DNA from 2 places in the Brevibacterium koreense genome. Region 1 is predicted to be linked to the other one. Evidence: riboswitches for the same ligand, from Rfam matches in the RefSeq annotation. Region 1 holds a riboswitch; the other holds the start of a gene.

Region 1 (7,635 bases):
TGGTCCTCGCCGAGGCCGGCCGAACGCTGCTCCCGCGTGCCCGAAGCATCCTCGCTGCTCAGAAGCAGGCAGAGATGGCGATGCTGGGCAGAGACTTCCGCAGCGAAGCCATCGTCACCCTCGGCGTCTTCGGTTCGGCATCGACTAAGGCATTGCCCTCCATCGTGAGGCTCCTGGGTCAGCGGCATCCGCACATCGAAGTCCGAGCCCGTGAGATCAACGTCGAGACGATGTCGGCGGCCGTGATCGACGGAGCGATCGACTTGGGTATCGGCATCAACTATCCGGCCGTGCCTCTGCCGCCTATGCGGGGTCTGAGCTGGACGACCGTGGCCAGAGAGGCCTTCGGCATCGTGGTGCCCGCAGGCGCCCCGCGACCTACACAGACGGACCTGTCCGAGGCCGATTGGATCCTGCCGCCGGCCGAGGAGCTCTTCGGCCGAGCGATGCGCCTTGCCACCTCGGCGATGGGGATCGCTGCGAAGGAGACCCACATCGTCACCGACACCGCCGTCGCGCTCGCCCTGGCAGGCACGGGGCTCGGACTGACCCTGGCCACGCCGATCATGATGTCCCTGGGCGGACCCGAAGTCGACCTGCATCCGATCGACGAGGCAGGCGGCAGAGCGATCATCGTCCTGACTTCCCCGGACCCGGCAGACCCGGTCGGGGCCGTCGCCGAGGTGGTCACCGACGTCTTCGCCGACAGCTTTCGCCCTAGGATGGGGCCATGAACTTCGATCATCAGTGGAACCGCATCCGTGAGACCAACCCCGATCACTCTGCGAATTACGCGGACAGGTGGCGGAAGCTCACCGCCGCAGGGCACGATATCGGGGGAGAGGCGCGATTCGTCAACGCGATGGCCCCGCGCGGAGCACGCATCCTCGACGCCGGCTGCGGCACAGGTCGTGCCGGTGGTCTGCTCATCAGCGAAGGACACACTGTCTACGGCGTCGACCTCGACGAGTTCCTCATTGCCGTCGCCGAGGAGGACTTCCCGAGCGGTGAATGGCACACGGGCGATCTCGCCGAATTCGACTTCTCAGCAGCTGGCATCAACGACATCGATGTGGCCTTCTGCGCGGGCAACGTCCTCTCCTTCCTCGACCCCGCCTCACGGCGGCAGACCCTATCCAACATCAAATCGACGCTGAAGTCCGGAGGACGCTTCGTCGCCGGCTTCGGGGCCGGACGAGGCTATGATTTCGCTGACTTCATCGACGATGTGACGTCGACCGGAATGCTCGTCAACCTCAAACTCTCGACCTGGGAGATCCACCCCTACGAGCCCGACAGCAACTTCCTCGTCCTCATCGCCGAACGTGCGTGAACGAGGACTCCGAGATGAGCAATCGCGCCTACGAGGAGGAACTCCTCGCCGCCATCTACGACGATGACAACCCGGATGGGCCAGATCACGACTACTTTCGTGCACGTGCACGGAAACTGTCGGCGACTCAGATCGCAGATCTGGGATGCGGCACGGGAATCCTCACCGCGACGATGGCCGGACCGGGGCGCATCGTCGTCGGCATCGACCCTTCCGCGGCCATGCTTGAGCGCGCCGCAGCACGGCCCGAAGGCGACAAGGTCGAATGGCGTCGCGGTACATCTGAACTGATCGAAACCGACTCCAGCGACCTCATTGTGATGAGCGGCAATGTCGCGATGCACATCCTCGGCGATGCTTGGACTGCGACTCTGCGCGACATCAGCCGAGGGCTGCGCGAAAACGGTGTGCTGGCTTTCGAGGCTCGCAATCCTCTGGCTCAGGCCTGGCAGAAGTGGAACACACCTGCCCAGACACGGGACACCGCAGTGGGGCGCCTGCGCGAAGCAACGACTACCTCGGCGCCGGACGAGCTGGGCATCATCACCATGGACAGCGTCTACGAATTTCTCGATGCCGACGAGGTGGTCGACGTCAGTCAGCGACTGCAGTTCAGGACCTTCGCCACTCTGCGTGACGATCTGGGTGCCGCTGGTCTGAGAGTGAGCGACGTCTGGCGGAACTGGGACCGTATTCCGTTCACAGGATCCGCGGACGAACCGCTGATGATCATTGAGGCAGTCAGCGCAGACGAACCGCGAACGTGATGCCGACGTGCACCGGCTCGGGGCGCACTGACGTGGCTCTTGGAGCGTCAGCCGAAACATGATTGGCTGGTTGCGTCGACTCGATACGGTCCGACGGTTTTCTCATACGAACAGGAGCGGTCAGCATGATTTTCATCGTTGTGAAGTACGACGTGAAGCCCGAGAGCGTCGAGGCTTTCCCCGAGGCGGTGCGCACCTTCACCGAGGCGGTCCGCGCCGAGCCGGGCAACCTCTGGTTCGAATGGTCGAAGAGCCTGGACAAGGACAATGAGTTCGTCCTCATCGAGGCATTCACCGACGAAGGTGCCGAACCCCACGTCAAGAGCGACCATTTCGCCGCTGGGCTCGAGGCCATGCGCCCGCACCTGGCATCGACACCGAAGATCATCTCCCGCAAGATCGACGGCGAGGGCTGGGACGAGATGGGCGAACTCAAAGTCGACTGAGCTATGGTCGTCGGCTGAACCATAGTCATTGACGACTCGATTGCCTATACTTCTCCCATGACGACCAAGGCAGTCAATGTGCAGGCGATCGAGAACGCCCTCGGAGAACCCTGGGCGACAACCCGAGCTCGCCTCGAGGTGGCTGGGGGGTCATCGGCGAGTCATAAGGAACTCGCTGATGCCCTCTATCCGCAGTTCGACGGCGTCGTTGAGAAACATGGCTGGTGGGTCCAAGGCGCGGTCGTCGCCTACGAGCAGGAGATCGGCCGACGTGTGCCCGGCCAGCGCGCCGACGGCACCTTCGATGTCGCGGTCTCTCGCACCGTGACCGGCGACCGTGACGACGTCATCACCCGGTTTGCGTTCCTCGTCGACCAAGGTCCGCTGGCTGGTGTGGCCATCGACGGTGAGCCTCGCACATCGAAGACGGACAAGCGCTCATTCTGGCGGGCGAACCTTGAAGACGGAACCCGATTCGAAGCGGCCGCCGAACCCAAGTCCGAGGGCAGGACGCGTCTCGTGCTCACCATCTCCGAACTGCCCAGCGCCGAGGCGCTCGAAGATCGGCGCACTCACCTGAAGGAACTCCTCAGTCAACTGTGACGGGTTCGCAGCTGCCCTGGGCCTGCCATCCCAGGGACTCAGCCGCCGATGATCGGATTCCACGTCCCCAGCGCATGTGCGGCCACGATCGCGAGCACACAGACTCCGAGGGACACCGCCACGGCCACCCCATCCCCGGCGCCGAAGACCGACTGCCTGCGCCAGGTCCGCCCGGGCCTGCCGAACGCGCGGCCCTCCATCGCCATCGCCAAGGTCGTACCTCGTCGAATCGACTGCACCAGCAGCACGAAGATGCCGGCGAAGAGGCTTCTCGTCCGCCGCACGACCGAACCCCCGGCAACACCTCTGGCCCGCCTGGCCATCGACAGCGTCTGCCACTCGATGACAAGCAGGCCCAAGAGCCGACTGGCGGCTAGAACCGAGACGACAACGACCTCGGGCAGGCGCAGATGTTGGATCAGCGCATCAGAGAGGTCCCTGGGATCGATCGTCGATGCGAGCACGATCAGCGGAATCGCCAGCGCCAGAGCCCGGACGAAGATCGCTGCCGCGGCATCAAGGGATCCCGCTGTCATCAGAATCGGGCCGAGATCGACGAGCACGGCACCGGACTTCTCCGCCAAGATCGCTGTGCCCCAGGCTGCCAACAATGCTCCCAGCGGCAGAAACCACAGCCGTTTGAGTGCGGCGATCATGTCGAGCCCAGTGGCTGGCAGGCCGATCAGGGTGAACCCGAGGACCACACCGGCCGAGACGAGGTCGATGCTCAGCAGGGCACCGACCATGAGGATGAGCGCCACAGCGATCTTCGTCAGCGGATTGCACCTGCCCAAGGGAGTGGAGCGAACCACAGGAATGAGCTGACCGGGATCCTGAACCTCCACCTTCGCGGGAGCATTCCTCAGATCACTCAACTCGTTCACTCCTTGGCAGCCGATCGGAGGCGGTCTCGGAAAGAGTTGCGGGCGAGGCGTTGGCAGCTGGTTGCCCCAGTTCTATCCGCCTGGCGCCGATCGCATCGAGGAATGAATGATCGTGGCTGACAGCCACGACGGAACTGCCGCGGGCAAGCACATCGATGAACAGCTCGACTAGCCCCGCCCACGTCAGGGCGTCCTGCCCGAACGTCGGTTCGTCAACGATGAGGACCCTGGGCCGCGGGGCCATCATCGCAGCGACCGAGAGCCTGCGCTTCTCACCGCCGGACAGACCCTGCGGATGTGCCTCGGCTATCGTCTCCAGACCCAGTACATGCAGCAGCTCTTCGACACGCTCGTCGACATCGGAACTCGACCATCCGGCCAGTCGCGGCCCCAGGGCCAGTTCCTCGGTGACACTCGAGGCCAGGAACTGATGCTCCGGCTCCTGGAACACCATCCCGATCCGCGGGGCCAGAAATGCCGAGGGCCAGCGGAATGGTCGAGCCTGCTTCGCCCCCGATCGCAGGGACCCGAAGGCATTGACCTCACCGTCGAATTCGGAGATCAAACCGGCAAGCGTCAGCGCCGTCGTCGACTTTCCCGCCCCGTTGGCCCCGATGATGCCCAGGGCCTCACCGGCGCGGACATCGAGGTCGATGTCCGTCGCCGCCACGACCTTCGCCCGTGGACGAGCGACGCCGAGGCGATGCGTGCTCAGCAGCACCTCTCCGGTGGAGCCTGGAGCCGGATTCGGAGTGGCTCGTGTGGCCCGATTCCCAGCCATCGGCTCACGATTCGCCGCAGCCTCCGGGTCTTCTGGGACCCAGATGCCGCAGTCGCGGAGCTCCCCGGCGATCTGCGGATCACCGAAGACCCGCCTCGGCGAGCCCTGGGTGATGAGCCCCTGGCGGCCGAGCACAACGACGGTGTCCACGTGATCGAGCCACAGGCCGACTCGATGTTCGACGATGACCATCGTCGCCGAGGTTGCCGCCTGGGTCTCGAGGATGGCATCGCGAACGGCCCCGGCAGAGTCGGGGTCGATGTTTGCCGTCGGTTCGTCGAGGACGATGATCTCAGGTCTCATCGCGTGGATGCCGGCGAGGGCCAGACGCTGCTTCTGGCCGCCAGACAGTGCCGCAGTGGGATGTGACTGGGGGAGGGCGAGGCCCATCCTCGCCAGCGATGAGGCGATCCGGGCCTCGATCTCCTCGGCGGGCAGACCCAGGTTCTCCATGCCGAAGGCGACATCGTCGCCGACGCGGGAGAAGATCACCTGCGAATCGGGATCCTGCAGGACCAGCCCGATCTCACCTCGGCGAGGGTCGGGTGGACAGTCGCCGATGAGGAGCTCACCGGTCGCCGTACCGGACTCGGAAGGCACGACACCGGCGATGGCGTGGAGCAGGGTGGACTTGCCTGCCCCGGACGGGCCGAGCAGGAGGACCTTCTCACCTGCGGCGATGTGCAGGTTGATGGGACCGACGGCAGGTTCATCACGATCGGCATGTTGCCATGAGAACCCGCGGGCGGTGATCGGCAGAGCCATCAGCGCATGCGGCCAGAGGCGAAGGAGCTCAGCGCACCGGTCTTCGCGATCGCACGGTAGGCGAACCAGGCTCCGATGCCGGAGATGACGATGCCGGAGATGATGGCGCACACCGCATAGGCGGCTTGGAAGCCCAGCTGCCATTCGGCGTTGTACATGATGTTCTCGCTCACGGACATGAATGTCGCAGCCAGCAGTCCGGACAGGCTCGTGACCCACAGACTGAATTTTCGATAGCCGAAGGCGGCGAAGATGAGTTCGGCACCGAGACCCTGGATGAACCCGGAGAGCAGAACTGTGGCGCCGAAGTGCGAGCCGAGGACGGCCTCGACGATGGCGGCGATCATCTCGCATAGCAGTGCGGCACCGGGTTTGCGGATGATGATCGCAGCCAATGGTCCCGCGAGGACCCACAGGCCGGCAATGAGGCCGATCGATGGGGGGAAGGCTTGGAACCCGAGTTCGAGAACCTTCCAGCTCAGGGCCAGCACCCAGAAGATGAGTCCGACGGAGATTCCGAGCACGGCGGTGACGACGTAGTCGACGACCCTCCACTGCTTCGTCACGGGGACGTGGGAATACTTCGGCTTGAATCCGGTGGTGGTATCCGGCGCGGTCGTTTTTGGCATTGTGCCTCCTCAGATCAAGGAGGGGTAGAAGAGTCTCGACTTCCTTCGGCGGTGCTAACCACATCAGGTTCGAGGGTCTGCAGCTTCATCTGCACTCTCAGCGCCTTAGTCGGCGCTCCCCTGTCGTGGCACCCACTGTACATCAGCCTGAGACCGGGACCCGGTGCGAAGAGTTCGCCAATGGTTCCGGGCGTCGGCGACCACGAATCGATTCTCGATCAGAACAGCTGTGATCAGTTCGGTATGACCATGACCGGCCCCTCCGCCTGATGGAGGACTCCGCGCGACACGGAACCCATCAGGGCACTTTTCACTGCTCCACGTCCACGGGTGCCAAGGACGGTCAGCTGCGCCGACTTTGTCATCCCGACGAGAACTTCGGTCGGATCTCCGGTCGGCACCGACCCGCTCGTCTTCAGGTCGGGGAATTGCTGAGTTACGGCGGCGACCTCATTTTTCAGAGACGACTCAAGCTGTTTCTGCCGGCGGCCTGAGACCTCTGCACTCAGCTCCAGTTCGGGATACCAGTAGAGCCATTCGTCGCCTGTGGGGAGGACAGAGACGATCTCGAGCGGTGCTTGCCGTATGTTGGCCATCTCGGCGGCGGCAAACATCGCCAGGCGCGCAGCCTGCGAGCCGTCGACCGCGACGACAACCGAGGTCCCTGTTGATTCCGAATGATGGCTGGGGACCACGATCGTCGGGCAGTGGGCGTGCGAAGGCAGGGCGGTGGACACCGAGCCGAGGAGCCGACCGACGAAACCACCACGTCCTCTGGCTCCGACGACCACTGTGAGTGCATGTGCGCTCAGGCCTGCCAAGACGCCGGCGGCGTCGCCGAGTTCGGCGCGATAGGAGACGGGACCAGCATGATCTCGAAGAGCTCCGGTTGCCTCGGCCAGTCGTTTCTCAACCCCTCGACGTGCGGCCTCCTGCTCATCGATCTTCGGCATGGATGCGATGTTCGGGTAGAGCATCGCCGGGACCATGTAGGTAGTGACGACGGTGAGGGCAGTATTTCGGCGCATCGCCTCCGCAGCCCCGTATTCGAGGGCTTGAGCGGCAGGCTCGGACCCGTCATACCCGACAAGGACTCCGAGTCCTGTCGGCGTGCGGTCGGTGGAGAGATTCTCGGCAGTCATGGCAAGCCTCCTGATGGGGCCAGCTATACCCAGATGAGGACGATGGCCCCGATCATGAGAACCGTCCCCGTGCAACTCAGTATACCAAAGCAATTCTACGGAGCGTAGAAGAACCTTCAGATCGCGAAGCCCATGTGGGCCAGTGCATATCTGAGGATGTGCTCCTGACCGTGGCACAGCTCGTTGACGATATCGGCGCGCAGCGTCTCCTCCGGTGTCAGCCAATCGAGGCTCAGTGCATCGGCGCGGGGAGTGCATTCTCCACGGACCTCGAGGATGAAGCAC
Region 2 (7,635 bases), 1.8 Mb from region 1:
GGCCCACGATCTCGTGTTCATGCCGCACGGTGAGAACCTCATCCTCATCCTGGATAACCACGTCGTGACCGGTGCCTTCATGAAGGACATCGGCGAAGAAGTCGCCGTCCTCGGTCACCGTGAACTGCCTGACGATGTCGAGCGGATCCGGGCGTTGGTTCCCGGTGACGAGAAGGCCCTGTCTGTGTTCACGGACATGTTCGACGGGGTGCTGCGCCACCTCGGCGGGATCCTCGATTCCGATGGTGTGCTGGGTGCACAGAAATTCTGGGCCCTGGTCGCCGAGGTGCTCGATCGTTACGAAACCGAGCATCCCGAACTCGCCCGTGGGCTCGCAGGCGACGTGGATCTGCGGGCAGAACGTTTCGCCCATTCCTGCCTCAACCGGCTGCAGCTGCGCAACACCGTGCAGATGGTCGACATCGGCAACCAGGCCGAATCGCTGCTCTACGCCGGAACGATGAGGAACCCCGTGGCGCGTTGATCTGATCGACCGATCGCGCTGACCCCACCGACCGATCGCGCAGCTCATCGCCCGATCGCACCGTGCACCGCCCGATTGCGAAGTGCACAGCATCTACCGAGGTGGCCGCTGGAACCCAGCGGCCACCTCGGCGCGGGTGTGGGGTGAAGGCGGAATCGCCGGATGGTCTGCGATCATGTGAGCACCAGCGGCTATCATCATTCCTATCGGTCGCCTGCACGCTGACCGCAAGCGGTCCGTAGGATTCCCGACTCAAAGGTGTGGTCATGGCGAAGCAGAACGATCGGCCGACTCTGGCCACGGTCGCTTCGCGCGCAGGAGTCAGCATCAAGACCGCATCCCGGGTGCTCAACGGCGAAAAGCATGTGGCCGCGCGGACCGCCGAGAAGGTCGAAGACGCCGCCGCCGAGCTCGGATTCCGCCTCAATTCCACGGCCAGGCGCCTGCGCGCCGGTGGCAGATCTCCCTACATCGGCGTGGTCATGAGCGACGGGGACGACCCGTTCCAGGCTCGTCTCTTCACCCTGTTGGAGGCCGAGCTGAGCAGGATCGGACTGCGCCCGGTCGTGACGGTCACCGCCGACGACCCCGACCGTGAACGCGGCTTCCTCGACGAATGCCTGGCCAATGACATGACCGGCATCTGCGTCATCCGATCGCACCCGGACGCCGCTCGGTTCTACGCTGATGCGGCAAGCGCTGACGTGCAGATCGTGTCCTTCGATCCGTCGACGGCAGGACCCGGAGTCGACCTCATCGCCGGTGATGAGGAGCTTGCCGGGCGACTGGCCGCGACTCAACTCCTCAACCACGGGCACATCAGCCTCGGCGTCATCGGCGATCACTCGACGAGCCCCATCACCACCGCCAGACTCGCCGGAATCCAATCGGCCTTCGCCGGGCGCTCGGACGTCGGATGGCGAGCTTACATGCGCGAAGACGCCCACGACCTGGCCAGCGCGAAGAACGTCGTCGCCGCCTGGCTCGGATCGCGCAGCGCCCCCAGCGCGCTCATCACCCTGTCCGCGACCCTGACGCAGGGGGCCATCGATGCCTGTCGCCGGCTCGATGAGTGGCCGGCGCTGGTGAGCATTGACGATTTTCCCGCCGCGGAGCTCTTGGACGTGACCGTCATCGACCGTGATGTGCAGTCCATGGCCGCCGAGGCGGTCCGACGTCTGCAGGATCCGCCCGGTTCCGGGGCGGGAGGGGGTCCTCGCCGAGGTTCGGCTCGGGTTCCAGTCCATGTGATCGCCCGTGGAAGCGGTGAGGAATCTCCGGACAAGTGACGCTGTTCGGAGAGAGACTCCGATCACAATTTTTCGCCGAAACAGTTGACACCGGCCCCCGATCGGCGCATTATTTTGAACAGCCTGACAACGTTGTCAGAAAAATTGAAAGGTTCACAATGAGGCACAACCTGCAGTACCGGAAGAAGCTCGCCGTCCTCGGCGCCTCGGTTGCTATCGGCGCTCTTGCGCTCAGCGGCTGTGGGAGTCAGAAGGGCCAAGGCAATGAGGAATCCGGTGGCGGTTCGGGTGGAGACGGTGAAGTCACCATCGCCCTGCTCCTCCCGGAGTCCAAGACCACCCGCTACGAATCGCTGGACAAGCCGAACTTCGAGAAGTACGTCGCCGAAGCCAACCCTGATGCGAAGGTCGAATACCGCAACGCCAACCAGGACGCGACCCAACAGCAGCAGCAGTTCGAAGCAGCAGTGACCGAAGGCGTCGACGCCATCGTGCTCGACCCGGTCGATGCCTCGGCAGTGTCTTCGGCCCTGTCGAAGGCTCAAGCCAAGAAGATCCCGGTCATCGCCTATGACCGCTTCTTCGAGGGCGCGGACTACTACACCTCGTTCGACAACAAGAAGATCGGCAACCTGCAGGGCCAGGCCGTCCTCGACGGACTCAAAGCCGAGGACAAGGACCCGAAGTCGGGACCGGTGTGGATGGTCAACGGTGATCCGAAGGACCCGAACGCCGCTGATTTCAAGGCCGGCGCCGAGGAGACCCTGAAGAAGGCCGGTGTCGACATCACCGAAAGCCACGACACCCTCGACTGGAACCCGGACGACGCCCGCCAGTGGGTCGAAGGCCAGCTGCAGAGTGCGGACAAAGAGCCGATCGCCATCTACTCAGCCAATGATGGAACTGCCGGTGGTGTCCTCGCCGCCACCAAGAAGGCCAAGGTGAAGCCGGTCGTCACCGGACAGGATGCTGAGGTCGATGGTCTGCAGAACATTCTCCGGGGTGATCAGTACGCCACGATCTACAAGTCGATCCCACCGCAGGCGGAGTTCGCTGCGAAGGCAGCCGTCGCCCTGGCCGGAGGCGAGGAGCCGAAGGCTGGAACAACCTACAAGGACACTCCGACGGACTTCGTCGAAGCCAAGGTCGTCACAACGGACACCGTCAAGGACATCGTCGGTGATCAGATCAAGGCGGAAGACATCTGCACCAAAGACGTGAAGAAGCTCTGCGAAGACGCCGGCGTCAAGTAGAAATCGGCGAGTAGGAACATATGAATTCTCAACCCACTGATCCGGCGCCCGCGAACTCGCGGGTGCCGGAGACCGGAGCCGAACCAGTCCTCGAGCTGCGCGGGATCAACAAACGATTCGGTGCGGTCCAGGCACTGACCGATATCAACCTGACCATCGGCCGCGGCGAAGTCGTCGGACTCGTCGGCGACAACGGCGCGGGCAAATCCACCCTGGTCAAGGTCATCGCCGGAGTCCACGGCGCCGACGAAGGTGAGATCATCCTGGGCGGGCGGTCCCAGAAATTCGCGGCGCCGAAGGACGCGCAGAAGGCGGGAGTCGCGACAGTCTTCCAGGACCTCTCGCTGTGCGAGAACCTCGACGTCGTCGCCAACCTGTTCCTCGGCCACGAGAAGACCCGCGGCGGTGTTCTCGACGAGGTCACCATGGAGGCCAAATCCTGGGAGCTGCTGCGCAGCCTCTCGGCCAAGATCCCCAGCGTGAGGGTGCCGATCGCGGCTCTCTCCGGCGGACAACGTCAGACGGTCGCGATTGCCAGGTCCCTCCTCGGCGAACCATCGATCGTGATGTTGGACGAGCCGACGGCGGCGCTCGGTGTGGCACAGACCGCCGAGGTGCTCAACCTCATCGAGCGCCTGCGCGAACGCGACCTCGGAGTGCTTTTGGTCAGCCACAACATGGCCGATGTGCAGGCCGTGTGCGACCGCGTCCACGTTCTGCGCTTGGGCAAGGATGCCGGTGACTTCCCCGGTGACGAGCGCACGGACGTTCTGGTCGCCGCGATCACGGGAGCCAACGACAATGTCGTGACTCAGCGAGCGACCCGGAGGGGTGAGCGCCGATGACCCGCAACTCGTTCATCACCGACGAACGCATTTCGAGCGAGGGGTTCTTCGCGACATTCGTGCGTCGAGTCAAGGAGGGCCAGCTCGGCTCATTTCCGGTGATTCTGGCGCTCATCGTCATCGTCATCGTCTTCCAATCGGCGAACAGCAAGTTCATCTCACCGGCCAACCTGGTCAACCTGTCCACGCAGGTCGCGTTCCTCGCGATCCTGGCGTTGGGCATCAACCTGATCCTGCTCCTCGGCGAGATCGACCTGTCGCTGGCGCAATTGGGTGGGCTCTCCGCCTCACTGCTGGGTGTGTTGGTGGTCAGGCAAGGGGTTCCGCCTCTGATCGCACTGGTCATCATGCTGGTATTGGGTCTCGTCGTCGGCGCGATCCAGGGCTGGTTCTTCGCGGTGGTCGGGATACCGGCCTTCGTGGTCACTTTGGCAGGGTTGCTGGCGTTCACCGGGCTGACGTTGACCACTCTGGGCGTGCAGAAGAACCTGTCGATGGCCGACACCTTCGCCTTCGACTTTGCGAGCTTCTACTTCCCGGCGATCTGGGCCTACGTATTCGGGGCAGTCGCCGTCATCGGCTTCGGTGCGGGGATCATCTACTCGAAGCTGCGCCGTCACAACGAGGGACTCGACAGTCCCAGCTGGACCTCGGTGATCGTGCGCATTGCCATCCTCACCGTCGTCGTGTTCGGGTTCCTCATCCTGGTCAACCAGGACTTCGGTCTGGCGATGCCGTTCTTCCTCATGATCGTCATCGCGATCGTCATCGATCTGGTGCTGCGCAAGACCAAGTACGGGCGCTCGATCTACGCGGTCGGCGGCAAGGTCGAAGCCGCCAGACGTGCGGGCATTCGGGTGACTTGGGTGCGCATCAGCGTGTTCATGGCCGCCGGTGTGCTGGCAGCCCTGTTCGGCTTCATCAAGACCGGTGTGACGACCAACGCGGGATCGACGCTGGTGAGCACACAGGACCTGCTCAACGCGATCGCCGCAGCGGTCATCGGGGGCACCTCGCTCTTCGGTGGTCGCGGTACAGCCTGGGCAGCCGTACTCGGTGCCCTGGTCGTCGGTGCGATCAACAACGGTCTCTACCTCATCGGCTTCAACTCCGATGCACAGCAGATCATCACCGCGCTCGTCCTGCTCACGGCCGTCGTCATCGACGCACTGAGCCGCCGCGGACAAAGGTACGTCGGACGGGGTTAGCGAACGTCGGGGTTAGCGAGGGTCACGGTTAGTGCCGGTCGCGGTTAGCGCCGGTCGCCCTCTCGCCAAGCAAGCTCATCGAGCGGACCACTGAGCGTCGAAAGTACCAGTTGCAACTGGTGCCCTCGATGATCAGTGGTCCGCTCGATGTGTTGGCATATAGGCGCCGAGGTGGGCCCGGGTTCCGGTTTGCTCTTCTCAGGTTTCCGCTCGCGCTCCTCAGCGTTGCCGCTTCGCCCAACTTCAGACGTGCTGATACAGTCGTGGGCAATGACATGGGGTGCCTGACGTTGATCGCGTGAGGCTGAGAGAACACCCATCGAACCTGATCTGGGCCATACTAGCGAAGGGATCGTCATGGTTGACTTCGACCTGCGTTCTGCCAATGCACGACTGCGTGCGAGCAATCCACTCATCCAATGCATCACGAACACCGTTGTGCAGCAATTCAGCGCCAACGTGCTCCTGGCCGTCGGTGCCGCCCCGGCGATGCTCGACCACGAGGCCGATGCCGCACAGTTCACGCGCATCTCCAGCGGACTGCTGGTCAACTTCGGCACCGCCACGAATCAGCAGTTCCTTGCCGCTGACGCCGCCATCGACGCAGCCAATGAAGACTCCAAGCCGTGGGTCCTCGACCCGGTGAGCATTGGGGCGGTCGACTTCCGGACCACACGAATCCGTCGCGCGGCGAACTCTTCACCCACTGCCATCCGTGGCAACGCCTCCGAGATCGCGGCACTGGCCGGAGTGGGCCTGGGTGGTCGGGGAGTGGACTCCACCGACGAGGTTGATGCGGTGATTCCGGCCGCGGCCGAACTGGCCAAGTCCACCGGAGCAATCGTTGCCGTCTCAGGTCCCAAGGACGCGATCGTCGCTCATATCGACGGGGTCGACCATGTCGCCCGCCTCAGCGGGGGACACTCCTTTATGCCGCTTGTCATCGGCGCCGGATGCTCTCTCGGCGCAGTCACCGCCGCGTACCTCGTTGGCGCAACGACCGCCTCGGCGAGGTTCGAGGCCGTGGTCGCAGCCCACGCTCACTTCAAGGTCGCCGGTGAGACCGCCGCCGAGGGAGCACGCGGACCCGGCAGCTTCTCCGTGAACTTCCTCGACGCGCTGCACACGATCACGGGTGATGATCTGGCTGGGGTCCACGTCGAATCAGACAGGGTCGAATCAAGTGCGATCGACGCCGAGGCGATCGAAACCGATCCGATCGACGGAGCACAGTCATGAGCGCCTCGACTCCCGAGGTGAACTCCCGCCTGGCCGGAATCGATGCCCGGCTCTACCTCGTCACCGATTCGGCACAGTGCCGCGAAGCCGGACGCAGCGTCGTCGATACCGTCCGCGAGGCTGTGGGCGGGGGAGTGGGGATCGTGCAAGTCCGCGACAAGGACATCGACGACGATGCGTTCTACACGTTGACTCGTGAGGTCATCGCAGCCGTCGACAGCGTTCTGGTCGACACGAACCGTCGTGTCCCCATCGTCCTCAACGACCGAGTCGCGGTCGCCCAGCGACTCCTCGCCGAGGGAGAAGAAGTCCACATTCACGTCGGACAATCCGACACCCCGGTCGAAGAAGTACGCGAACTCATCGGCCCCGAACCGCTGCTCGGGCTGTCGGCGGCCAACAGCACCGAATTCGCAGCCGCCCGGGAATCCGGCGTCGTCGACCTCGTCGGCATCGGGCCCGTCTACGACACCACGACGAAAACCGACGCACCCGACGGGATCGGGCCCGACCGCCTCGGCGAGCTTGTGGGTGAAGCGGGACTTCCCGCGGTTGCCATCGGAGGGATCAGCACCGATCGTGCCGCCGAACTGAGGGGCCGCGGTCTGCTCGGGATCTGTGTGGTCTCTGCCATCTGCCGCGCCGAGGATCCGCGTGCCGCAGCCGAAGAACTGCTCGCGGAATTCGGCGACGGACTCGCGGAGGCAGCTCAGTGACCACACGGCCACCCATCGCACTGTCCATCGCAGGCACCGACCCCAGTGGGGGAGCCGGCATCCACGCCGACCTCAAGACCTTCACGGCCCGCGGGGTGCTGGGCACCACGGCCATCACCGCTCTGGTCGCGCAGAACACGCACGGCGTTTCGCGGGTCTATGGAATCGACGATGACTTCGTCTCCGACCAGCTCGACAGTGTGCTCAACGATATGCCCGTCGATGCCACGAAATCGGGGATGCTCGGCTCACGCTCCCTCGTCGAACTCGTCGTCGCACGAGCGGCCCAGGGCCAGCTGGGCTTCTACACCGTGGACCCGGTCATGGTCGCGACGTCCGGGCACCGCCTCCTCGAGGTCGATGCCGTGACCGCCGTCCGCGATCACCTGCTCCCGGTTTCCGACCTCATCACCCCGAACCTGCCCGAAGCTGCGCTGCTGATCGGCGACGACGAGCCCGTGGCGAAGAACCCGCAGGAGATGTTGGTCCAGGCCAGACAGCTCGTCCACCGCGGACCGCGCGCGGTGCTGCTCAAGGGTGGGCACGCGATCGAGGGCGATGTCGCCGACGTTCTCGTCACCGCAGAAGGCACGGTCACTGAGTTCACCCACCCACGAGTGGAGACACCGAATACGCACGG

Evidence for each region. Region 1 has a riboswitch for thiamine pyrophosphate ahead of AAFP32_RS04225 (ECF transporter S component). Riboswitches for the same ligand answer to the same signal wherever they lie in the genome.
Region 2: another riboswitch for thiamine pyrophosphate. It lies ahead of thiM (hydroxyethylthiazole kinase); the one in region 1 lies ahead of AAFP32_RS04225 (ECF transporter S component).

The regions. Positions count from the first base shown of each region.
Region 1 covers NZ_CP158281.1:925,745-933,379, forward strand. Annotated here, with positions in the region: gene AAFP32_RS04190 (LysR family transcriptional regulator) at 1-734, shown strand, start outside; gene AAFP32_RS04195 (class I SAM-dependent methyltransferase) at 731-1,333, shown strand; gene AAFP32_RS04200 (class I SAM-dependent methyltransferase) at 1,348-2,100, shown strand; gene AAFP32_RS04205 (putative quinol monooxygenase) at 2,226-2,546, shown strand; gene AAFP32_RS04210 (hypothetical protein) at 2,604-3,149, shown strand; gene AAFP32_RS04215 (energy-coupling factor transporter transmembrane component T family protein) at 3,188-4,033, opposite strand; gene AAFP32_RS04220 (ABC transporter ATP-binding protein) at 4,017-5,579, opposite strand; gene AAFP32_RS04225 (ECF transporter S component) at 5,579-6,208, opposite strand; TPP riboswitch at 6,232-6,340, opposite strand; gene AAFP32_RS04230 (universal stress protein) at 6,442-7,350, opposite strand; gene AAFP32_RS04235 (DUF4916 domain-containing protein) at 7,467-7,635, opposite strand, start outside.
Region 2 covers NZ_CP158281.1:2,754,313-2,761,947, reverse strand. Annotated here, with positions in the region: gene AAFP32_RS12640 (GNAT family N-acetyltransferase) at 1-484, shown strand, start outside; gene AAFP32_RS12635 (LacI family DNA-binding transcriptional regulator) at 751-1,773, shown strand; gene AAFP32_RS12630 (substrate-binding domain-containing protein) at 1,893-2,987, shown strand; gene AAFP32_RS12625 (ATP-binding cassette domain-containing protein) at 3,008-3,832, shown strand; gene AAFP32_RS12620 (sugar ABC transporter permease) at 3,829-5,040, shown strand; TPP riboswitch at 5,307-5,410, shown strand; gene thiM (hydroxyethylthiazole kinase) at 5,398-6,279, shown strand; gene thiE (thiamine phosphate synthase) at 6,276-6,995, shown strand; gene thiD (bifunctional hydroxymethylpyrimidine kinase/phosphomethylpyrimidine kinase) at 6,992-7,635, shown strand, end outside.